DNA from 3 places in the Methylobacterium sp. CM6244 genome. Region 1 is predicted to be linked to each of the others. Evidence: predicted binding sites of a transcription regulator. Region 1 holds the regulator's gene; each other region holds the start of a gene.
What was found. The regulator HrcA, encoded in region 1, represses chaperone genes, less so after heat shock. The targets are predictions, from matches to a motif close to GTTAGCACTCNCNNNNNGNGAGTGCTAAC.
Positions count from the first base shown of each region.

Region 2: ACYQML_RS01920 (co-chaperone GroES) is a predicted target of HrcA. The motif match lies at 2,239-2,267, and genes of this name have one in related genera.
Region 3: groES (co-chaperone GroES) is a predicted target of HrcA. The motif match lies at 3,131-3,159, and genes of this name have one in related genera.

Region 1 covers NZ_CM139247.1:2,034,285-2,042,326, forward strand. The annotation lists gene ACYQML_RS09410 (hypothetical protein) at 1-353, shown strand, start outside; gene ACYQML_RS09415 (hypothetical protein) at 357-554, shown strand; gene ACYQML_RS09420 (DUF1236 domain-containing protein) at 557-718, shown strand; gene hrcA (heat-inducible transcriptional repressor HrcA) at 1,293-2,387, opposite strand; gene ACYQML_RS09430 (glutaminase) at 2,608-3,549, shown strand; gene ACYQML_RS09435 (glutamine synthetase beta-grasp domain-containing protein) at 3,745-4,785, opposite strand; gene ACYQML_RS09440 (hypothetical protein) at 5,277-5,597, shown strand; gene rph (ribonuclease PH) at 5,720-6,433, shown strand; gene rdgB (RdgB/HAM1 family non-canonical purine NTP pyrophosphatase) at 6,430-7,065, shown strand; gene hemW (radical SAM family heme chaperone HemW) at 7,262-8,042, shown strand, end outside.
Region 2 covers NZ_CM139247.1:414,018-422,059, forward strand. The annotation lists gene groL (chaperonin GroEL) at 118-1,755, opposite strand; gene ACYQML_RS01920 (co-chaperone GroES) at 1,851-2,138, opposite strand; gene ACYQML_RS01925 (GNAT family N-acetyltransferase) at 2,421-2,879, shown strand; partial or broken gene ACYQML_RS01930 (IS3 family transposase) at 3,135-4,486, shown strand; gene ACYQML_RS01935 (AAA family ATPase) at 4,583-4,996, shown strand; gene ACYQML_RS01940 (hypothetical protein) at 5,346-5,936, shown strand; gene ACYQML_RS01945 (hypothetical protein) at 5,940-6,569, shown strand; gene ACYQML_RS01950 (DUF6538 domain-containing protein) at 6,734-8,042, opposite strand, start outside.
Region 3 covers NZ_CM139247.1:4,903,540-4,911,581, reverse strand. The annotation lists gene ACYQML_RS23135 (hypothetical protein) at 73-804, shown strand; gene groL (chaperonin GroEL) at 1,038-2,681, opposite strand; gene groES (co-chaperone GroES) at 2,775-3,062, opposite strand; gene ACYQML_RS23120 (magnesium transporter CorA family protein) at 3,277-4,278, shown strand; gene ACYQML_RS23115 (lipopolysaccharide biosynthesis protein) at 4,381-5,829, shown strand; gene ACYQML_RS23110 (FAD-binding protein) at 5,918-7,105, shown strand; gene ACYQML_RS23105 (heterodisulfide reductase-related iron-sulfur binding cluster) at 7,379-8,042, shown strand, end outside.

The sequences.
Region 1 (8,042 bases):
AGGTGGTGCCGGATCGGCTGGTGGCGCCGGTGGCGGCGGAGCCGAGCGTGGTGGAGCCGCAGGTGGTATGGAACGCGGTGGTGCCTCGGGGGATCGCGGCGGCCCTGCGGGTGAGCGCGGTGGCGCGGCTGGAATGGAGCGAGGCGGTGATGCTGGCGGCGAACGAAATGGCCGCATGGAGCAGGGCGAACGCCCGAGTGCTGGCAGCAGGAGCGATCCCGCAGCCCGGCCGGATCGAGACGGCAAGTCTGATCGAGACGGCAAGTCTGACCGAGACGGCAAGGCTGAGCGAGACGGCAGGGCCGATCGTGATGAGCGGATGGACGGAAGCGGCAAGGCCGATCGCGGCCTGAAGGATGGCAAAGCGGATCGTGGCGAGAGGAGCGACAGCGACCGGGGTGATCGAGCCGGGCGTCGAGATCGTGCGGGCCGAGGCGATAGCGGCGCCGTGCGCGGGGCTTATGGCCGACTGGGTGCTCCGCAGCGTACAGAATTTCGCCAGAGCGTACTTCGTCGCGGGATCCCCCGTCTTGCCGCTGGTGCTTTCGCTCTGACGGTGGGGACCGCAATCGCCCGAAGCTACACTCTCTACGACCTGCCGCCTGACATCGTGCAGATCGTGCCCGAATACGAAGATTACCGATACGTACTTGTCGACGACGACATCGTCATCGTCGACCCGGACACCTATGAGATTGTGGACGTCATCCGCGGTTGATCTTCATCTGTGGTGTCCTCGAGGGGAACTTCCTCTGGCGAAGCGCATACGCTGTCGAATTGTGAACCGTAGCGCGTGATGCTTTGCCGGATCGAAGTGGTGACGTGAGAACAGAGTCCAGGCTCCGGACAAGCTGTCATCAGCGATCCGGAGCCTGGATGTTTCAGGCAAGGGCTTATGTTTGGTCCGCGTATCAAACGACCTGCGAGGTTGGGCCTCTTCCTCTTACTAAACTCTGCAGCGCCGCATGAGTGCAACAGGCTAGGTTGAGAACGTCATTCTCAGGCTGCGCCTGACGCGTGCGCTTGGCGAGATCACAGCGAGGTGAAAGACTGAGACTTCTATGCGAGTGATCGCAGCGAGTTTCGCTTTCCGGCAGGAGGGCAGCTAAGTCAGGGCCTTTCAGCAGGCCTTTGGCTACTCATGTGCCGAGCTTCGAATAAAGGTCGCCAGTGTCTCGACATTAATCCCCGAAGCCGGGGCGTCGTCGGCCATTGGTTCAGTTTCCTTCAAGTCGTGGCAGAGCTTTCTTGGAGAAGCGAAGTCTTGTCCGGTGAGATGAACGCAATGACGCTCAGCGCCCGTTGCGGTCGAGCATCTTCGAGACTACCCGAGCAGTGTAATCCACCATCGGCACGATCCGCGCGTAGTTAAGTCTCGTCGGGCCGATGACACCAACGACGCCGACGATTTTCTGAGAACCGTCCCGGAAAGGTGCGGCGATCATCGACGAGCCGGAAAGCGAGAACAGTTTATTCTCCGAGCCGATGAAGATGCGCACTCCTTCTCCACCCTCGGCGCGGGAGAGCAGTTCGATCACATCCTTTTGCGTTTCAAGGTCGTTGAAGAGTAGGCGGATGCGTTCGAGATCCTCCACCGCGCGCAGGTCGTCGAGAAGGTTGGCTTGGCCGCGCACGATTAATTGACGTGCGTCGGACGGCCCGACGGTGGTGGCTAGGCCCGCATCCACCAGGCGCTCGGTAATGACGTCCAGTTCGCGCTTCATCGCCTCGCGGCCGGCCTCGATCTCGGCGCGCAAGCCTCCCAGTGTGCGTCCATGAAGGCGGGCATTGAGGTAGTTGGAGGCTTCCTGCAGGGCGCTGGCCGGAAGGCCCGGGGGCAGATCCAGGAGGCGGTTCTCCACCGAACCGTCATCCGACACCAGTACGACGAGGGCGCGGGCTGGATCGAGCCGGACGAATTCGATGTGTTTCAGGTGCACGTTTGTCTTGGTGGTGAGCACGACGCCTGCTCCCCGGGAAATTCCGGACAGCAGCGTCGAGGCCTCGGCCAAGGCGCTTTCGAATGTGTGGCCAGATGCGGCGGCACGCATTTGGGCCTCGATCCGCTCCTGCTCCTCGCGCCCGACATCGCCGATCTCCAGCATGGCATCGACAAAGAAGCGCAGGCCCATTTCCGTCGGAAGTCGGCCGGCGGATGTGTGAGGCGCGAAGATCAGGCCAGAATGCTCCAGATCCGCCATGACATTGCGGATCGAGGCCGGCGACAGCGCCATGGGCAGGATGCGTGCGAGGTTGCGGGATCCTACAGGTTCGCCCGTCGTGAGGTAGCTCTCCACGATCTGTCGAAAGATCTCGCGTGTGCGCTCGTTTAGAGCCGCGAGGGGCTGGAGCTGCTGAGAAGAGAAGGGGCGGGGGCGATCGTTCAATGGGTTCTTCCTGAGCGGCGATTGTGTCCGGCTCTGCCCTCGCGCACAACCTCTAGGCCCGCGGCATCGACGTTGTTCTCCGGCAATCCGCTTCGTCCAAAAGGAATGCCCTTTGCGTCGCGGTGCGGCCGGCCGCGAAACTCCGCCATCTGTCGGATGGCGCCGTGGCGGAGGCATGCGGGTTCCGTCTTGGCTCGCATCGATACCCGTTTCCTCGCAGATGAGCGACGCCGTGCCCGACCTTGATACCGTCGTCAGAGAAATCGCCGAGGAGATGGCTGACCGGCCAGACCGAGGTGAGGTCGCCACCTACATCCCGGAACTCGCCCGTGTCGATCCGAAGGCCTTCGGAATTGTCGTCATCGATGCTGACGGGCATGTGGCGGCAGGAGGTGACAGCGACACTTCATTCTCGATCCAAAGCATCTCTAAGGTGTTCACGCTGACTCTGGCCCTCGGCATGGCGGGAGATCGGCTCTGGCGCCGAGTCGGTCGCGAGCCGTCCGGCAGTCCTTTCAACTCCATTGTCCAGCTCGAGCGTGAGCGCGGCATCCCCCGCAATCCGTTCATCAATGCCGGTGCCATCGCGGTGACCGACACGATACTGTCGGGCCACCAGCCCCGGGAAGCGCTCGGTGAAATCCTGCGCTTCATGCAGTTCCTCGCCCAGGACCCGACCATTACCATTGACGACGCGGTGGCCGCCTCCGAGCTGCGCACGGGTTTCCGTAATATCGCGCTTGCCAACTACATGAAATCCTTCGGCAATATCGATAACCCGGTCGATTTCACCCTGGGTGTTTATTTCCATCATTGCGCCATCGGCATGTCGTGCCGGCAGCTAGCCACGGCGAGCCGCTTCCTCGCTCATTCCGGCCGCAACCCTCTCACCGGGCATTCCGTGGTCTCTCCGGAGCGCGCCAAGCGTATCAACGCAGTCATGCTGACTTGCGGTCACTACGACGGGTCCGGCGAATTCGCTTATCGTGTTGGCCTTCCCGGCAAAAGTGGCGTCGGCGGCGGAATTATCGCGGTGGCCCCCGAAAAAGCGTCGATCGCGGTATGGTCGCCGGGCCTCGACGCATCTGGTAATTCGCATCTCGGCCGGATCGCCCTCGAGATGCTCACTCGGCGCCTTGGCTGGTCGATCTTCGGCGCGTGAACTCAGTAGGGACGGTAATCCCCTACGCCCCATCGTAATGTAGGCGAAAAGAAGCGTGTTGCACCGAGGTAGCCAAGCGACTTGTTCATTGAGACCCGCTTGCCTTCCAAATGAGCAAAAAAGAATGCCTGCCGCAGACCCTGCGACAGGCATCGATTATAATTGGCGCAAAAGCCTTAATTGTCTGCCTAATATTTAGGCGGCCGCTTTCGCCTCGTCGGCGGTTGAAACCGTCGCGATCGTCTTCAGGATCTGCGAGGCGATCTGGTAGGGGTCCCCCTGGCTGTTGGGACGGCGGTCTTCCAAGTAGCCCTTATACTCATTGTTGACGAAGCTGTGGGGCACCCGGATCGAGGCACCACGATCGGCGACGCCATAGCTGAACTCGTTGATCGCAGCGGTCTCGTGCTTGCCGGTCAACCGCATGTGGTTGTCAGGCCCGTAGACCGCGATGTGGTCGTCCAGGTTTTCCTTGAACGCTGCCATGAGCGCTTCGAAATAGGCCTTGCCGCCCACCGTGCGCAGGTGCTCCGTAGAGAAGTTCGCGTGCATGCCGGAGCCGTTCCAATCCGTCGCACCGAGCGGCTTGCAATGGTACTCGACATCGATCTCGTAGGTCTCGCACAGGCGCTGGAGAAGGTAGCGAGCGACCCACATCTCGTCGGCGGCTTTCTTGGAACCCTTGCCGAAGATCTGGAATTCCCACTGGCCCTTGGCCACCTCGGCGTTGATGCCCTCGTGGTTGATACCGGCATCGAGGCACAGGTCGAGATGTTCCTCGACGATCTTGCGAGCGATGCTGCCGACTTCCTTATAGCCGACGCCACAATAATAGGGACCCTGCGGGGCAGGGTAGCCGGTGGCGGGGAAGCCGAGGGGGCGTCCGTCCTTGTAGAAGAAATACTCTTGCTCGAAGCCGAACCAGGCGCCGTCATCATCGAGGATGGTTGCGCGCTTGTTCGAGACGTGCGGGGTGACGCCGTCCGGCATCATCACTTCACAGAGAACGAGGACGCCATTCTTGCGAGTGCTATCGGGGAAGTGGCGCACAGGCTTCAGCATACAGTCGGAGCTGCCGCCCTCGGCCTGCATCGTCGAGCTGCCATCGAAGCCCCACAGCGGAAGCTGCTCAAGGGTCGGGAAGCCATCGAATTCCTTGATCTGGGTCTTGCCACGCAGGTTCGGCACCGGCGTGTATCCATCGAGCCATAGATACTCGAGCTTATATTTCGTCATTTCGAGCCTCTCGTACCTCAAGCGATCCGACAGCCGGGTTTCCCCTCACATCGTTCGCGGCCGTTCGTAGCCGGATTCGCCGTTAGCATATCTCATGCCAATGACTTGCACGGACGGTTGATGGCTGTGCGTTCCGCGGAGAGCGTGGCCGATGAGAGATAGTGACATGGCAGGGACGACGGTCTGGAACATGCCGGCTACCTGCCAACCTGAATCACCCAAGTGGGAGAAAAACGAGTTCGGGTCATGATTCTAACGGGCGTCTACAGACGATCACCGCTCGCTCATTCCGGTGCATTCTGTCGAGCGAGGATGGAGGCTCGACGAATTTAAAGGAATAAAAGCCTTATTCTGATCGGCCTATGCTTAATCCCGAAAAAAAAATTTATAATCTCCCCAGGTCGTGCGTCGTTTTTCGTCGAACATGCGTTGCACCGCATCCGCACCCAGCGGTCGACGAAACAAACATCTGTCAAACGGAGCCCGTCCTGATGAAGAACCCAACCCTGTCCGCCATGGCGAAGACCTTCGCCATCGTGGTCGCCCTGGTGGGCGCGATGATCCTGGGAACGCCCCGTGGTGCTGAAGCCGCGCCGATGGCGGTATCCAGCGAAGTCGCCGGCGCGGCGAACGCGGCCGCCACCGAGGTTCAATACGGCGGCGGACACTGGCGCCACCACGGCCGGCATCATCGCCGCCATTTCGGCCATCATCGCGGTCGTCATTTCGGCCATCATTACGGTCGTCGCTTCGGTCATCACCATCACCGCCGCCATTTCGGTCATCATCATCGCCGCTTCTATCGCTACTGAGGCCCGAGTTTGGGGTGCGCCGCGAGGCGCGCCCCTACCTTACGTCGCTGCGCTTGCCGGTAGCCGAACCGCGGCCTAAGAGCCCGGACGACCATCCCGGAACCCGACCAAGGAGAGTGCCCATGCGGCCCTCGAAGCGCGCGAACGACGAATTGCGCAACGTGACTCTGGAGCGCTCCGTCGCCCGTTATGCCGAGGGTTCGTGCCTCGTGACGTTCGGTCAAACGAAAGTTCTTTGCACCGCCTCCCTCGAAGAGCGCGGTCCGCCATGGCTGCGCGGCTCGGGAAAGGGCTGGGTCACCGCCGAGTACTCCATGCTCCCCCGCGCTACCCATGAACGCACCCGCCGCGAGGTAAATTCCGGCAAGCCCTCCGGACGGACGCAGGAGATCCAACGGCTGATTGGCCGCTCGCTCCGCGCCGTCACCAATCTTCCCGCCATCGGCGAGCGCCAGATCACCGTGGATTGCGATGTGATTCAAGCGGATGGCGGCACTCGCACTGCCGCGATCACGGGCGCTTGGATCGCCCTGCATGATTGTTTCACCTGGATGCGCGGGCGCTCCATCATTTCCGTCGATCCCCTACGTGAGCATGTCGCCGCCATTTCCTGCGGCATCTACAAAGGCACCCCCGTGTTGGATCTCGAATACGCCGAGGATTCGGCCGCCGAGACCGATGCGAACTTCGTCATGACCGGCTCCGGCGGCCTCGTGGAGGTGCAGGGCACCGCCGAGGGAAAGCCCTTTTCGGAAGCCGAACTCATCGAGTTGCTGCGCCTAGCCCGCGGCGGCGTCGAGCAACTCGTCGCCCTTCAGAAGCAGGCGATCGCATGAGCGCGCCGCGCATTCTCACCGGGCGAGTTGTCATCGCCACTCATAATGGCGGCAAGCTCGTGGAGATGCGTGAGCTGCTGATGCCCTTCGGTGTCGAGGCCGTCTCTGCCGGCGAACTCGGCTTGCCGGAGCCCGAGGAGACCGGGACGATGTTCGCGGAGAACGCAGCGATCAAGGCTATCGCTGCGGCGCAGGCTTCGGGCCTGCCCGCCTTCGCTGACGATTCCGGACTTTGCGTCAACGCCCTCGATGGCGCACCCGGACTGTTCTCCGCCCGCTGGGCGGGGTCGAGCAAAGACTTCTCCAGTGCGATGGCTCGCATCGCGGCCGAGCTCGATAAGCGCGGAGCCACGACCCGCCGGGCTCATTTTGTCTCGGCCCTCGTCATCGCTTGGCCCGATGGCCACACCGAAACGTTCGAAGGCCGCGTCTTCGGCGATCTTGTAGAGCCGCGCGGCTCACAAGGCTTTGGCTACGACCCGATGTTCCTGCCCGACGGCTACGACCGAACCTTCGGTGAGATCTCCTCAGAGGAGAAGCACGGTGTCGATTGGCAGAGCGGAAATGCGCTGTCGCACCGGGCACGGGCCTTCGTGCTGCTGGCCCAAAGTTGCCTGCAGCGTCCGGTCTGACCGGTCTCGTCTAGATTGAGATTGGATGACCCTGATCTCAGTCGTGCCGACGGGAGCAGGTGGATTCATCGACGGCCGCAACGGTCTCTCACCGAGACCTTCTTGTGGCGGATGAATCCAAGAAGGGGGCGTAGGCTGAGCGCGGGATGTCTCCGGGACCATTGCCAAAACTGTTATCCGCGCGCACATCCGTTGAATGACCGACTCTTCAGGACCGGACCACCCGACCCGCGACGCCGGGTTCGGAATCTATGTCCATTGGCCTTTCTGCGCTTCGAAATGCCCCTATTGCGACTTCAATAGCCATGTCCGCCATGCCCCGGTGGATGAAGGACGTTTCCTGGCGGCATTCCGGACCGAGATCGCCCATGTCGCGGCGCGCGTTCCGGGCCGCACGGTTTCCAGCATCTTCCTCGGCGGCGGCACGCCGTCCCTCATGCAGCCGTCAACCGTGGCGGGGCTTCTCGAGGCCATTGACGATGCCTGGGGGGCGGCCCCCGATATCGAGGTCACGCTGGAGGCCAATCCCACGAGCGTCGAGGCCGGTCGCTTTCGCGGCTATCGGGCCGCGGGGGTGAACCGTGTCTCGCTCGGTGTCCAAGCCATGGACGACATCTCCCTGAAAGCGCTGGGGCGCCTCCATACGGCCGCGGAGGCAATGTCGGCGGTGCAGACGGCGGCTGCCCACTTCGAACGCTACTCCTTCGATCTCATCTATGCGCGGCCGAACCAGAGCGCATCGGCGTGGCGGGCCGAGTTGAAGGAGGCCATCGCGCGGGCGGCTGAGCACCTGTCCCTCTACCAACTCACCATCGAGCCCGGCACGCCGTTCTTCGGCCTGCATGCGGCCGGCAAGCTTGTCCCACCGGACAACGACATGGCGAGGGCACTCTATGATGTGACGCAAGAGGTATGCGACGCCGCGGGCCTCCCATCCTACGAGATTTCCAATCACGCTCGCCCCGGCGCGCAATCGC
Region 2 (8,042 bases), 1.6 Mb from region 1:
TCGTACAGGTAGCAAGCCGAAACAGGCTTCGTAGCCGATTGAGTGGCATGCCATATTGAAAAGGGCCGCCCCAAAAGGCGGCCCTATCAAACCGGATAGCTTGGGTTTTTACGCGGATCAGAAATCCATGCCGCCCATACCACCGCCGCCACCGGGCATCGCCGGCGCTTCCTTCCTCGGAGCATCCGAGATCATGGCTTCAGTGGTGACCAGGAGCCCAGCAACTGACGCTGCACCTTGTAGTGCTGCACGCACGACCTTTGCGGGATCAACGATACCGGCCTGGAGCATGTCAACGTATTCCTCAGTCTGGGCGTTGAAGCCATAAGTCGCTGAGGAGTTGGCAAGGATCTTCCCGACCACAATCGAGCCTTCGACGCCCGAGTTCTGGGCGATCTGACGGATCGGGGCTTCGAGCGCCTTCAGCACGATCTTGATGCCGGCCTGAACGTCAGGGTTGTCGTTGGTAAGACCCTGAGCCGCGGCCTTGGCGCGAAGGAGCGCTACGCCGCCGCCGGGCACGATGCCTTCCTCGACCGCCGCACGGGTCGCATGAAGCGCATCATCAACGCGGTCCTTCTTCTCCTTGACCTCGACCTCGGTCGAGCCGCCGACGCGAATGACGGCGACGCCGCCGGCGAGCTTGGCCTGCCGCTCCTGGAGCTTCTCACGGTCGTAGTCCGAGGTGGTGTCCTCGATCTGCGCCTTGATCTGCGCCACACGTGCTTCGATGTCGGCCTTGTCGCCGGCACCGTCGATGATCGTGGTGGTCTCTTTGTCGATGCGCACCCGCTTGGCGTGGCCCAGCATTTCAAGGGTGACGTTCTCGAGTTTGATCCCAAGATCCTCGGCGATCATCTGGCCTTTGGTCAGCAGGGCAATGTCTTCGAGCATGGCCTTGCGACGGTCACCAAAGCCCGGAGCCTTCACAGCGGCTACCTTGAGGCCGCCGCGCAGCTTGTTCACCACGAGGGTGGCAAGCGCCTCGCCCTCGATGTCCTCGGCGATAATGAGCAGCGGCTTACCCGTCTGCACCACGGCTTCGAGGATGGGCAGTAAGGCCTGAAGCGAACCGAGCTTTTTTTCGTGGATGAGGATGTAGGGATCCTCGAGATCCGCCATCATCTTCTCTGGGTTCGTGACGAAGTACGGCGAGAGATACCCACGGTCGAACTGCATGCCCTCGACGACGTCGAGCTCGGTTTCGGCATTCTTGGCCTCTTCGACAGTGATGACGCCTTCCTTGCCAACCTTCTCCATGGCGTGGGCGATCATCTCGCCGATTTCCTTGTCGCCATTGGCAGAGATCGTGCCCACTTGGGCGATCTCCTCGGAGGAGGCCACGTTGCGGGCACGCTCACCGATGTCCTTCACGACCGCCGCAACAGCGAGGTCGATGCCACGCTTCAGGTCCATTGGGTTCATGCCGGCAGCCACGTACTTCACGCCCTCGCGGACGATGGAGGCAGCCAGCACGGTTGCCGTTGTGGTGCCGTCGCCGGCGATGTCGCTCGACTTCGAGGCCACTTCGCGCACCATCTGGGCGCCCATATTCTCGAACTTGTCGGCGAGTTCGATCTCCTTGGCGACGGTGACGCCGTCCTTGGTGATGCGAGGCGCGCCGTAGCTCTTTTCGATGACGACGTTGCGACCCTTGGGCCCCAGCGTGACCTTCACGGCGCTGGCAAGAAGCTCGACACCGCGCAACATTTTCTCGCGGGCATCGACGGAGAAACGAACGTCTTTGGCAGCCATGGGGGTGATCTCTTCAGTGATGTAAGGCCCTGAGGCACGCCACAGCGGCCGCCTCGAAAGGGCAGGTCATTGGGTTTGCGAGCGACGCAACCGACCTAGGCGACGACGCCCATGATGTCGGATTCCTTCATGATCAGAAGGTCCTGACCGTCGATCTTGACCTCGGTGCCAGACCACTTACCGAACAACACCCGGTCGCCAGCCTTCACATCAGGCGGGTTGATCCGGCCGGCTTCGTCCCGAGCGCCAGGGCCGACGGCAATGATCTCGCCCTCTTGCGGCTTCTCCTTGACGGTATCCGGGATGATGATGCCGCCCTTGGTCTTCTCTTCGCCTTCGATGCGGCGGACGACGACACGGTCGTGTAGGGGGCGAAACTTCATGTTTTGGATCCGGTTTCCTGGCGATCAACCGTCGCCAGTACGGCGCGGAATTGCAGGAGAGGCGACCGTAAAAGTCCTACAGCTAACCCCGCAACGTAGCCTTAGCACTCAATCCGCGAGAGTGCTAAACATCATCGTCGGCGCAGTGGTGGGATCGCAATGCAATGCTGGCCGGGATGTCGCTGAAATGTGTCTCAGCGTTGCGAAGCGTATCTGCTCAGTTGAGGCACTTCCCTCGCCTTGGGCGTTACGGCTGACAATCTAGGAAGAAACCGGCAAGACATGCATATCCGTCCCTGCAGGTGTGGAGACGACGAGGCTGCGGCCCTCGCGGTTTTTGACAGGACGTTCCCGATCTCGCATTCGTTCTTGGAGGGCCGGGAGCAAACCGCTGCTCGTGAGCATCTGGCACTTCTACTGAGGCACTCAGAAACTCTGATAATAGAGGTGGATAGCTCCGTGATTGCCTTCATCACCGTGGATGATGGAGATTACATTTCAGCATTGTACGTAGATCTCCCACATGTCAGCCGGGGTGTGGCATCGGCCCTCCTGCAGGCGGCACAAGATCGTCACCAGATCCTTTGGCTTCACGTCTTCGCGCAGAATGTTTCTGCCGTGCAGTTCTACAAAGCTCGGGGCTTCGCCGTAGTGGATGAGGATAGGCAAATCGATAGCTCAGGTTGCCGGCACCGACGCTTCGAAATGGAAAACGCCAGCGGTTTCGCCACGTATCGTTGACTGCGAGCCACGCGACGGAGCTTCAGCTTGCGTTGGCTCAGCTCAGGCAGTTAGTCCGATGCTTCGGGGTTTACCCTTATGGAGAACCGATCACGCGCCGTGATGCGTTCGGTGGGGAGATCGATCACTTCCCCCTGGAAGATTTCCTGGCTTAAAAAGGCGCGCTCAATTGTCCGACGTCAGCACCTGTGGGACAGATTGAGGGTCTTCACGAACGGAGGATGACTGGTTCATCGTAGCCCCTGAGGAGCGAAGATGAAGCAGACATCCGGACCGGCCAAGAAGCCGGCAGAAGCGGTGATCAAGGACATACGTCGGGCCACACGTCGGCATTTCTCGTCCGAGGAGAAGATCCGCGTGGTGCTGGAAGGCTTGCGTGGCGAGGACAGCATCGCCGAGTTGTGCCGACGTGAGGGGATTGTCGCCTCGATGTACTACGGCTGGTCCAAGGAGTTCCTGGAGGCTGGCAAGAAGCGCCTGTCCGGCGACACGGCTCGTGCGGCCACCACGGATGAAGTGCGGGATCTGCGCCGCGAGACGGGGGCGCTCAAAGAGGTCGTGGCTGATCTCGTGCTGGAGAACCGTCTGCTTAAAAAAAGCATGAGCGGGGCTGGGGGCGACGAGGCATGAGGTACCCGGCCCCCGAGAAGCTGGAGATCATCCGGCTGGTCGAGCAATCCCATCTGCCGGTGCGTGCCAGCCTGGACAAGCTCGGCATCACGCGCTCGACGTTCTACCGGTGGTACGACACCTACCAGCGCGGCGGCCCCGAGGCGTTGAATGACCATCCCTCGCGGCCGAGCCGGGTCTGGAACCGCCTGCCTGCGGAGATCCGCGAGCAGATCGTTGCCCTGGCTCTGGAGCAGCCTGAACTCAGTCCGCGTGAGCTGGCGGTGCGCTTCACAGACGAGCGTCGCTACTTCGTCTCGGAAGCGACCGTCTAACGGTTGCTCAAGTCTCAGGACCTGATCACCAGCCCGGCCTATATCGTCATCAAGGCCGCCGACGAGTTCCGCGATAAGACCACCGCGCCCAACCAGCTTTGGCAGACGGACTTCACCTACCTGAAGGTCGTTGGCTGGGGCTGGTACTACCTGTCGACGGTGCTGGACGACTTCTCACGCTACATCGTCGCCTGGAAGCTGTGCACGACGATGCAGGCCAGCGACGTCACCGCCACGCTCGACCTGGCGCTGGGTGCGGCTGGGCTCGATCAGGCGCGGGTGATGCATCGGCCACGCCTACTCTCCGACAACGGGCCGAGCTACGTCGCCAGCGACTTGGCCGACTGGCTCAGTATACGGGGCATGACCCACATCCGCGGCGCGCCATGCCATCCTCAAACGCAGGGCAAGATCGAGCGTTGGCATCAGACGCTCAAGAACCGCATCCTGCTCGAACACGCCTACTTGCCCGGCGAGCTGGAGACGCAGGTTGCCGACTTCGTCGAACACTACAACCATGCCCGAGCCCATGAGAGCCTGAGCAACCTCACGCCCGCTGACGTCTACTTCGGATGCGGCGAAGGGATCCTGGCCGAGCGGGAACGCATCAAGCGCCAGACCCTGATGGATCGCCGCTTGCGCCACCACGCGCAGGCCGCCTAACCTCTTACCCCAGATGGACCAGAGCCTCTGCTCCTGAACACCGCTGAATGTCCCAAATCATCTGACGACGGACACTACGTCAGCGACGGCCAGAACATCGCTTTTGCACGGGCATCACCCGGGCAGCAGGCCTCGGCTCTTCTGGAGCTGCTTCTCCGCCAGGAGGCGGGGACGCTCATCGTTGACCAGCCGGAGGACGACCTCGACAATCGTGTGATCATGCGCATTGTCGAGAGGATCCGCACCTCGAAAACCTCTCGCCAGATCATCTTCTCGACCCACAACGCGAACCTCGTCGTCAATGGTGATGCCGACAAGGTCGTCACCATGGTCTCGACCATCGCTGAGGACCGCGCTCCGGAAGGTACGACGCATGTGCGTGTCGAGGTCGATGGTGCGATCGAGACGCCTGCCGTAAGGCAAGCCGTTACGCGGATCATGGAAGGTGGCCTGAAGGCCTTCGACCTACGCGCTCGAAAATATGGAGTTGAGGGGGCTCAGCGGGCGTAGAGGATGGTGGTATCGATCCGTAGGGCCGAGGGTCTGACGGACATCGTTCGCGACGACGGCGGAGCGTCAAGAAGGTTCAGAAGACGCCATGCTGAAAGCTATTCTTGGGGGAAAAGGGCGGCGTCTGCCGGAAACCGCGCGACCAGGTGATTCTTTCAAGAGCGTTTTCCGTAGCGCCGAGGATCCGCTTACGGCTGCAGTTTTTTCGCGTCTCGCCTACCTCGATCCGGTCCTCCTCTGGGCCACTCTGAGATGCGCCACGCGCGCCGAACTGCCTGTCGGCACTGAACCGATTAGGTTGACGGCGGTACAATTCTGGCCTGGATGGTCGCTGACCACGGCCGCCGGCATGCGGAGCGTCGAGCCTGACGTCTTCATGCGGTTCGAAATTGGCGAGCCTCCGCGACGCGTCGATCTCATCGTGGAATGCAAACGCGGGGGCGGGCATGACCGCTGGCAATGGGGGCGGGAGTGGCGCGCCCATGCGGAGATATACCCCGACGAAGGTTGCGATACGGACGTCGTACTCCTCGCCGTCGGCAGGTGGGGGAAGGCTCCGCTCCTGGAGGTCGCTACGATCCTCGGCTCGTACCCGGATCCGATGCCCGAGGGTTTTCGCGCTGTCGCGATGGACTGGCGCGACCTGACAGATACGCTGGCGCAACTGACGTTCGACGACCGGGACCGGCGCGTCGTCGGAGACATCCTCGACGCGCTTGCCTTGCATGGCCACCTCCACGTTCGTGAGATGAGGACTCTCGCCAGGGAGCGGGCAACGTTCGAACGATCGCAGGAGGCTCTCGCAGCCTCTTCTCTCCGGGCACCGGAGGAAGTACGGGAGGAGCGTGGAGCCCGTCCCGATTACATCGCCGGCTGGCTCGCGCGCATAGAGAGCATGCGTTCGGGACCGGCATCCCACGGGGCCCTACGAAGGATGTGACGCATGCCGGATGTGGATCCCGCACTTGCCGAGGCCCTGACCGACGTCCGCAAGGCGTACAGATTGGTCTGGTCGTACCAGCGTCGCGTCCTGGACCTCGCGCAGGTCGTGCTGGGCTCCTTCCCCGAGCACGAGTTTTACGCGTGGCGCCCCAGGGTCAGCGATCCACCGCCGCAACTGACCGGCGACCCGTTGAAACGTTGGGCCTGGGACTTCCTTCCACTTGCCGAGGTCTGTTTTCTGTTCCTGCCCGGAGGCGCCGACCGGAACGCCCCGAAGGCCGGCGAATGGATGGTGGAACTTCGCGTTCGTGTCGACAGCGGGCACGAGGGCTACAACGAGCAAGGCGAGGTCGATCCCGCACTCTTCGAGCCGGCTGACGCCTGTACCTCCTCGCTATGGCTCTACATGTGGCTGTGCGACGAAGGTGTCTCGAAGAATTGGTACAACTGGGTCTGGGAGCGCGGCCCGTGGCCCGACGTCGATGGGACGCCGGTGCAGCACCCGCAAGGCCCGTTCCGCATCGTCGGCCGACAGGTCGATCTCGCGACCCTACCGGATCGGGTCGCCGTGGAGACTATGGTTGCCGACTTTCGGACCATGGCGACGCAGGCTTTGGGGGTGCCGGCTTGAGCTCAATGTCTTGGGGCCACTACTTTCAAGCAACGCGGACCGATGAGGTATGAGACACAGCAATTGCATACGATGCCCACATGCCGGTAACCGATGGTAGGCGAAAGAGGGGGTATAAATGGACAGTCCGTTTGTGAGCCTCGGCTCAGCCCTTACCTCCCCGCTCAAGCTAAAGTGACGGCATAGCGCGGGAGCAGCTTCATCTCGGAAGCCTTGGTTTCGAGAGTGTACCCCCCGTACTTCCCGCCCTCCGTTCGAGGAGCGTGCCCCTGGATGGCGTCCAGGACCGACTCCCGCATCCCGCACGCGCGGCCGCGCGTCTTGAAGCTGTGCCGCCAGCCGTGGTTGGGATCGACGCCGACGTCGTCGATCCCAAGCTTGCGGACCCACGCCGCCAGCCGCTCGCCGACTTTCTTCGACATTGGGTTGGCAGCCGAGCCGCCGCGTCCGCGCGCCGGGTCGAAGAACAAGGGACCCGTCCGCGTTCCGATATAGTCGAGGAACCCCATCTCAATCAGGTGCTGGTGGATCGGAACGTCCCGGAACTGCCCCGTCTTCACCGTGCCCGCCTCCGGGGTGATGCGGAGATACGGCACCCCTCCCTGTTCGAGCACGTCCTTGCGGCGCAACTGGGTAATCTCGCCGACCCGCGCGCCGGAGTAGGCACACAGCCACGGAACCCACCGGCGGGCCGCCGCATGCTCTGGACTGAGGCGCCCGCCATGGGGGGCAAGAGCTGCCGCGAGGATGCTCGACGCCTCGGCCTCGGTGAAGTCGCGGGCGCGCAGCACTTCCCCCTCGACGACCTTCACCCGGACGTCCGCGCATGGGTTCATTGCAATCTTCCGCTCGCCCTTGAGCCAACCGAACAGCGCCTTGGCCGAGGCGAGGTAGACGTCGCGGACAGTCTTGTTGCTGCGCCCCTTGATCTTGAGCGTGTCGACCCAATTCGAGACGTCGTCCGGGGTGACGCGGGCGAGGTCGTCGTGGCCCACGGAGGCTTCCAGCGTCGCCAAGGCCGGCCGCCAGCGCTTCCGCGTAGAGGCTGAGAGCTTCGATTCCTCTGCGTACTTCGCGAACCACTCCTCCAGGGGTAGGATGGGAGCCGCTGGCTTGGACGGCATCTTTGGAAAGCGCCCGGCCATCGGGTCCGGGCTAAAATCTCCGTCTAGGTGCTTTAGGCTCTGCTCGACGGCCTGGAGGATCGCCTTGGCGATCGCGTAATCCAGTGCGCCGCGCGACTCGGGGTGCACGAGCAACCCCTTGCGGGCAAGGTGGCCGTCGATCTCGGCCCCGTAGAAGCGCATGAACTCGGTGCGCTGCTTTGAACCGGTATCGGCGATGAAGCGCTCGATGACCCCGGTCGCGAGCAGGTTGAAGACGGGGGAGAACTGGCCAGTTCGGAACTTAGGGACGAGGTTATCGTAGAACTCGCCCGCGATGGCATGGACCTCAAGCATGTTCAGCTGCTGT
Region 3 (8,042 bases), 2.4 Mb from region 1:
GTGGGTGCCGCCGAGAAATTGGCGCGCACGTGATTGGCTCGGCCTCAGGGTCGGGCTTGACGGGAGACAACGATGGCCGCCGGCATCGAAAGCGAGGATATGAGAAACGAGGACGGCACGCCGTCAGTGACGGTGACCGGACCGTCGGGAGGGTCGCGCCGTGCCTTGATACTCCCAGTATCCCTCGCCATGGGCTGGGGCGTTCTCCTCGGCTACAGCACAGTTCTGTTGACTAACGATACCCCTGTCCGCCCTGAGACCGGCACGGCACAGGCTGCCTTGAACGAGCCGGGTCCGTTCGAGAACACGGCGGCATCCTCACGCTTGCCCCGTGCCAATGCGCCCTGGTCGGATGTGGGGCTTGGCTCTGCTCACGCTGGAGTGCCTGCCCGGGACAGGCTCGCTGCATCCCCTGCCCAGCCGGGCATCCGGCCGGTCGCGCTCAAGCAGGATACGGAAGTGACGCCACGCGCCGATGCCCCCGCTACCGCTTCTCCACCGATCGAGGCGGCGGCTTATGTCGGCGTCTGGGGGCCGAACGAGGTGGCATGCCGCCGCGGCGCGCGGCGCCGTGGATACATACCGGCGCGGATCACCGAGAATGGCGCGCGGGCGGGAAATACCGTCTGTACCTTCCGCGACGGACGGCGCATGGGCGCGAGTTGGAGCGTGGCGGCATCCTGCAGCGATGGCGGCCGGCGCTGGACATCCCAAGTGAAGCTGATCGTCGAGGGCGACCGTCTCACATGGTCGAGTGCAAAGGGCGACGCCTCTTACGTCCGGTGCAATCGCCGCGCAGGGTAAACACCGCCGATACTGAAGTCTCGCCGGCTCTCTGCCGTGACGGGCTGAAATCTCGGGCGAAGGTTTCACGGATTCAAGTCGGCCAAATCCGTCCGCGCGACGACATTTAACCGCCCAGCGCCCGGTCTTGTCCGATCATCCGTAACGAAAAGAGGGTCGTCTTGCGACGACCCTCTCCGCTCTCGCGGCGGTAACCGCGAGAGCATCCATTCCACGTGACGATAGGGACTTTTTTAGAAGTCCATGCCGCCCATGCCGCCGCCGCCCGGCATCTGGGGAGCGCCGCTGTCCTTCTTCGGAGCATCGGCGATCATGGCCTCGGTGGTGACGAGGAGACCGGCGATCGAGGAGGCGTCCTGCAGGGCGGTGCGCACGACCTTGGCCGGGTCGACGATGCCGGCCTGGATCATGTCGACATACTCTTCGGTCTGGGCGTTGAAGCCGTAGGTGATCGAAGAGCTGTTGTCGGTGATCTTGCCGACCACGATCGAGCCTTCGACGCCCGAGTTGGCGGCGATCTGGCGGATCGGGGCCTCGAGGGCCTTCAGCACGATCTTGATGCCGGCCTGGACGTCCGGGTTGTCGCTCTGGAGAGCGCGGACGGCCTCACGGGCACGGAGGAGGGCGGTGCCGCCGCCGGGGACGATGCCTTCTTCCACCGCAGCGCGGGTGGCGTTGAGCGCGTCGTCGACGCGGTCCTTCTTCTCCTTGACCTCGACCTCGGTCGCGCCGCCGACGCGGATGACCGCGACGCCGCCGGCGAGCTTGGCCAGGCGCTCCTGGAGCTTCTCACGGTCGTAGTCCGAGGTGGTCTCCTCGATCTGCGCCTTGATCTGGCCGACGCGGGCTTCGATGTCCGCCTTCTCGCCGAGACCGTCGATAATCGTGGTGGTCTCCTTCTCGATGCGGATGCGCTTGGCGCGGCCGAGCATCGGGAGGGTAACGTTCTCGAGCTTGATGCCGAGGTCCTCGGCGATCATCTGCCCCTGGGTCAGGATCGCGATGTCCTCGAGCATGGCCTTGCGGCGATCGCCGAAGCCCGGAGCCTTGACGGCAGCGACCTTGAGGCCACCGCGCAGCTTGTTCACGACGAGCGTGGCGAGAGCCTCACCCTCGATGTCCTCGGCGATGATGACGAGCGGCTTGCCGGTCTGCACCACGGCCTCGAGAACCGGCAGCATCGCCTGGAGCGACGAGAGCTTCTTCTCGTGGATGAGGATGTAGGGGTCCTCGAGCTCGGCAACCATCTTCTCCGCGTTCGTAATGAAGTACGGGGAGAGGTAGCCGCGGTCGAACTGCATGCCCTCGACGACGTCGAGCTCGGTCTCGGCGGTCTTGGCTTCCTCGACGGTGATGACACCCTCGTTGCCGACCTTCTGCATGGCGTGGGCGATCATCTCGCCGATTTCCTTGTCGCCATTGGCCGAGATGGTGCCGACCTGGGCGACTTCCTCGGACGAGGCGACCTTCTTGGCGCGGCTCGTGATGTCCTTCACGGCGGCGGTGGTGGCGAGGTCGATGCCGCGCTTCAGGTCCATCGGGTTCATGCCGGCGGCCACGTACTTGGCGCCTTCACGGACGATGGCCTGGGCCAGGACGGTGGCGGTGGTGGTGCCGTCGCCAGCGATGTCGTTGGTCTTCGAGGCCACTTCGCGCACCATCTGGGCGCCCATGTTCTCGAACTTGTCGGCGAGCTCGATCTCCTTGGCGACGGTGACGCCGTCCTTGGTGATGCGCGGAGCGCCGAAGGACTTCTCGATGACGACGTTACGGCCCTTGGGGCCGAGGGTCACCTTGACGGCATCGGCGAGGATGTCGACGCCGCGGAGCATCTTCTCGCGGGCATCTGAGCCGAAGCGTACTTCTTTCGCTGCCATGTATAGATCCTCATCAAGTTGAGAGCCTTGAGGCGCTCACCGAAGGGCGCGCTCGAAAGGCTCGGATGGAAGAAGGAAGAGGGCCGGGTCGCTTTAGGCGACGACGCCCATGATGTCGGATTCCTTCATGATCAGGAGGTCCTGACCGTCGATCTTGACTTCGGTGCCGGACCACTTGCCGAACAGGACGCGGTCACCGGCCTTGACGTCGAGCGGGTTCACGCGGCCGGCCTCGTCACGGGCGCCAGGGCCGACGGCGACGATCTCGCCCTCTTGCGGCTTCTCCTTGGCGGTATCGGGGATGATGATGCCCCCCTTGGTCTTCTCTTCGCCTTCGATACGGCGGACGACGACACGGTCGTGCAGCGGACGGAACTTCATGAGCTGCCCTCTTGCTTCAAATTCATGGATGGCGTTGATGCGGCCGAAGGGCTCGCCCAACCCAGGCTGTTAGCACTCCCGAGCGAAGAGTGCCAAAGCAAGGGCGGAGGTAGGCTCAAGCTCCTTGCGAGTCAAGACGCGGACGACGCGTCATGCCGCGTTTGCGCAGCATGTTCTGCTCTCCGGTCGCTGACAGACGGATGACAATCACCCCATGATCAGCCTTCAGGGACCGCAAGGCGCGGTCGAGCATTCCGGCGCAGCCAATGGCGGCGGCGTGCCGAGCCATGCGATCTGGATCGACCTCAACGATCCGAGTGCCGAGGAAGCGGAGCATATCGAGGCCGCCACCGGCCTGCGCGTCCCCTCGCGAAAAGCCCTGAGCGAGGTCGAGAATTCGAGCCGCCTGCGCCGGCTCAAGAACGGTCTTTCGCTCTCCACACCGATGATCACCTTCGACAAGGTGGATTCGCAGCTGACCCCGCTCGGCTTCGTACTGACCCGGGACCGGCTCATCACCGTCAGGTTCAATGAGCTGCGCGCCTTCGAGGAGGTCAAGAAGCGCATCGGCGACGGTGACGGCGCTTGCCAGACCGGCACCGAGATCTTCCTGCTCCTGGTGGAGGAGCTGGTGGACAGCCTCGCCGACGCCCTGGAGGAGATGGGCGCCGATCTCGACGCGCTCTCGACCCGGATCTTCGACTTCGACGTGAGGGCAGGGGGCGTCGCCGGCGATTCCGGCAAGACCCCGCGCCGCCGCGACCTCGCGCTGCGCCGAATCCTCCGCAGCGTCGGTCGGCGGGGCAAGGCGCTCGGCAAGATCCGCTCGAGCCTGCTCGGTCTCGAGCGCATCCTCCCGTTCGTCGCCGGCGAGTGCGAGCACCTCCTCGGCGCCACGGAGATGCCGCGCTTCGAGACCCTGCGCCGGGACATCGCCTCCCTCGACGAGTTCGAGATCCGCTTGTCCGAAAACGTCCAGTTCCTGCTCGACGCCACTCTCGGCCTCATCAACATCGAGCAGAACAACACGTTTCGCGTGCTCACCGTCGTCTCGGTAGTGGGCGTGCCGCCGACCCTGATCGCGTCGATGTACGGCATGAACTTCAAGCACATGCCGGAACTCGACTGGGCCTATGGCTATCCCTATGGTCTGTCGCTGATCGTCATCAGCGCGATCATCCCCATCGTCTTCTTCAAGCTGCGCGGCTGGTTCTGACGCGCGTTCGATCGAGCGTTTTCGGGGTTTAGGGAAATCTTTTCGGCCCGGCGCACAAGGATTGGGAGCATCGCCGGCAATCCGGCGACCAGAGTCGACCGCATGGCCGTAATCTTCGCCTTCATCCTGAATGCCGGGCTCAATTTCGGCCTCGGCCTCCTTCTGGCCAAGCTCATGGGACCGGCGGATTTCGGCCTGTTCGGCCTCGCCACCACGGGTGCCGTGGTGCTCAACACCCTGGTCTTCGAGTGGCTGCGGCTGTCGGCGACACGGTTCTATTCCAACCGCGTCCGGCGCGAGGAACCTTGGATCCGCCATGGGCTGGACCGGGCCTACGCCATCCTGGCCGTCCTCCTTCTGCTCGCATCGACTCTCTGCGCCGTCGTCGGCGCGACTGTGGAAATGAACACGGAGGGCCGTTTCGCCATCGCGGCTGGGGCTGGCCTCGCCGCCTTCGGCATCGGCCTGTTCGATTATCACGCAGCCCTCACTCGGGCACGATTCGACGGCGGCCTCTATCTCAAGCTCACCCTCATCAAGAACGGCCTGTCGTTCCTGCTCATGGCGGGCGCAGCCTGGCTATTTCCGCAGCCGCTCTGGGTGCTGGTCGCTTGCGGGCTCAGCCAGTTTCTACCCGTCGTGGTGCTGCGCAAGCCGCTGCTCGATCCACCCGTGCCGATCGTCCGTGTTCGGATGGGGGAGACTTGGCGGCTGTTTCGCGCCTACGGGCTTCCGCTGATCGTGGCGAACGCGATCTACCAGATCACGCCGTTCCTCAACCGTAGCGCCATCGCCATGTCGTTCGGCTTGGCGGAGGCCGGTTATTTCACCCTTGCGGCGGATGTCGCCTCGCGCAGCCTCAGCATGATCGGCACGGCCTTGGACCTTATCCTGTTCCAGCTCGCCGTGCGGGTGGACGAGCACGAGGGCCATGTGGCGGCTGAGGCCCAGATCGGCCGAAATGCGGCCATCGTGGTGGCGCTCATGGTGCCTTGCGCCGGCGGACTCTGGGCTGTGCTTCCAGCACTCCAAGGGCTCGTCGTGCCGGAGGCTTATCGCGGCCCCTTCGCCCTCTATGCGCTGATCCTTATCCCCGGCCTGCTCTGCGGCACATTGCTCAATTTCGGGCTCAACCCGATCTTCCAGATCCGGCGCAAGACGGTGCCAGTCATCGCCGCCGCCCTTGTCGGCCTTGCCGTGAATGCCATCTGCCTGGTCGTCCTGCCCTCGCATTTCGGGGCGCCCGGCATCGCCATGGCGCAGAGCGCCGGCCTCGTCGCCTCGACGCTCTGGCTCGCAGTCCGGGCCCTCGCGGGTCCGGAGCGCCTGCGGATCGACTGGTGGGAGATCTTCGCCGCCTGTACCGCTACCCTGGCGATGATGGCCTGCCTGGCACCGTTCAGGCACATGGATCCGACCATGGCACTCGCCATCTGCCTACCTCTCGGTGTGCTGGTCTATGCCCTGCTCGTTGCGGTGTTTGACATCGCCGGATTACGCGGCCTCGTGACGACCTATCTGCGGCAGCGCGCCGTCACCCCGGCGGCGTGAGACAGAACGCACCGCTTGAAAGCGGGGCGTCCCTTCCCGCATATGGTCGTCTGAAGATGCCGTCGAGCATCGCAGCGGGCAGGAAACGATGCGGTCATACGAGCCTCAGGACGAGGGCGAGGCACAAGCCATCGTCGCCGCCGCCGCCGGCCGGTCAGAGTCGATGCGGCTCGTCGGCGGGGGAACCAAGGCCGCGATCGGCCGCCCCGCCCAGGACGAAGCCACCCTCTCTTCCCTTCGTCTGACTGGGATCACCCTCTACGAGCCGGCCGAGATGGTGGTCGCCGCCCGGGCCGGAACTCCCCTCGCGCAGGTTCAGGCCTTGCTGGCGGAACGCGGCCAGATGCTGCCCTTCGAGCCGATGGACCATCGCATCCTGATGGGCTCGGCCGGGGAGCCGACCTTTGGTGCCGTGGCAGCGACCAACAATGCGGGACCGCGCCGGATCAATGCGGGGGCGGCCCGCGACAGCCTCATCGGCGTCCGTTTCGTCAACGGGCGCGGGGAGGCCATCAAGTCCGGCGGCCGGGTGATGAAGAACGTCACCGGCCTCGACCTCGTCAAGCTCATGGCGGGCTCGTGGGGCACCCTCGGCCTGCTCACCGAAGTGACATTCAAGGTGCTTCCCGTCCAGGAACGGGTGACGACCTTGGCCTTCTCCGGCCTCAATGATGCAACGGCGGTGGCCGCTCTCAGTGCCGCCCTCGGATCACCGTTCGAACTCACGGGTGCGGCTCACCTGCCGAGCGGCCTCGACGGGCCGAGCCCGCGCACTCTGATGCGCCTTGAGGGTTTCTCGGAATCCCTCGATTACCGCCTCAGCGAATTGCGCAAGCTCCTCAGGCGGTTCGGAGAGCCGGAGATCATCGAGGGCGAGATCGGAGCCGTTCTGTGGGCTGCGATCCGCGATGTCATCCCACTGACGGAACCGCGCGCATCCGCCGTCTGGCGAATTTCCACCGCACCGATGCAGGGTCCTGCGGTCACGGCCGCCATCGCGGCGCAGCGTCAGGCGCGTTGGTTCTACGATTGGGGCGGCGGCCTCGTCTGGCTGGCCACGTCGGCGGAGGGCGATGCCGGCGCCGAGACCATCCGCGACGTACTCCGCACCACCGGCGGGCACGCCACCCTGGTGCGGGCGCCGGATTCAGTCCGCGCGGCGACCGCCGTCTTCGAGCCTCTGTCAGATCCGCTGCTTCGTATGACGGCCGGGATCAAGGCGGCGCACGATCCGAAGGGGGTTTTCAATCCCGGCCGGATGTATGCTGGCATCTGACCCCCGTACGGTTCCCGCCCCAGCGATCCGGTTCTCGCCCGATGCCAGAACCAAGCTTTCAGCATCCGGCCCAAACGTTGACCGCGACAATCTCACCCGCAGCGGCCTCATGATCCTGAATGGCTTTCGCGCTATCCCCGCCGGGTGTGCGGAGGTTTAGAGCCGTTCCAAGGCTCGGCTTCCGCCGAAATTTTCTCTAAGCTGCTTGAAACAGCGCCGGGCGGCGACAGACCACCCAGCAAGAAAACGATATCGGGACCCTGAGGAAACGCCGTGCAGACCAATTTTAGCCTGACGCAGCTTGCCGACCCGGCGATGGCCGCTTCGGAAAAGATCCTGCGTACTTGCGTGCATTGCGGGTTCTGCACCGCCACCTGCCCGACCTATCTCCTCCTCGGCGACGAACTCGATTCCCCGCGCGGCCGCATCTACCTCATCAAGGACATGCTGGAGGGCGGCAAGCCGGCGACGCCCGAAGTGGTCAAGCATGTCGACCGCTGCCTGTCCTGCCTGTCCTGCATGACGACCTGTCCGTCCGGTGTGCATTACATGCACCTCGTGGATCACGCCCGCACGCATATCGAGGAGACCTATCGCCGGCCGTTGAGCGACAGGCTCCTGCGCAGCGTGCTGGCCTTCGTGCTGCCCTATCCGAACCGCTTCCGCCTCGCGCTTCTCGCCGCCAAGATCGGCTCGCCGTTCCGGCCCCTCGTCGCCCAGTTGCCCCGTGTCGGCAACCGCCTCGCGGCGATGCTCGACCTCGCCCCCGCGCTCCTGCCCAACCGCACCGTCAACGACCGTCCCGGGACCTTCCCCGCCGACAATAGCGCCCGGGAAGCCAGCGCCCTGCTCCAGGGCGAGGCCGCACCCGCCCGCGCCGGCCGGGTCGCACTCCTGCGCGGCTGCGCCCAGAGCGTGTTGCGGCCGGATTTCAACG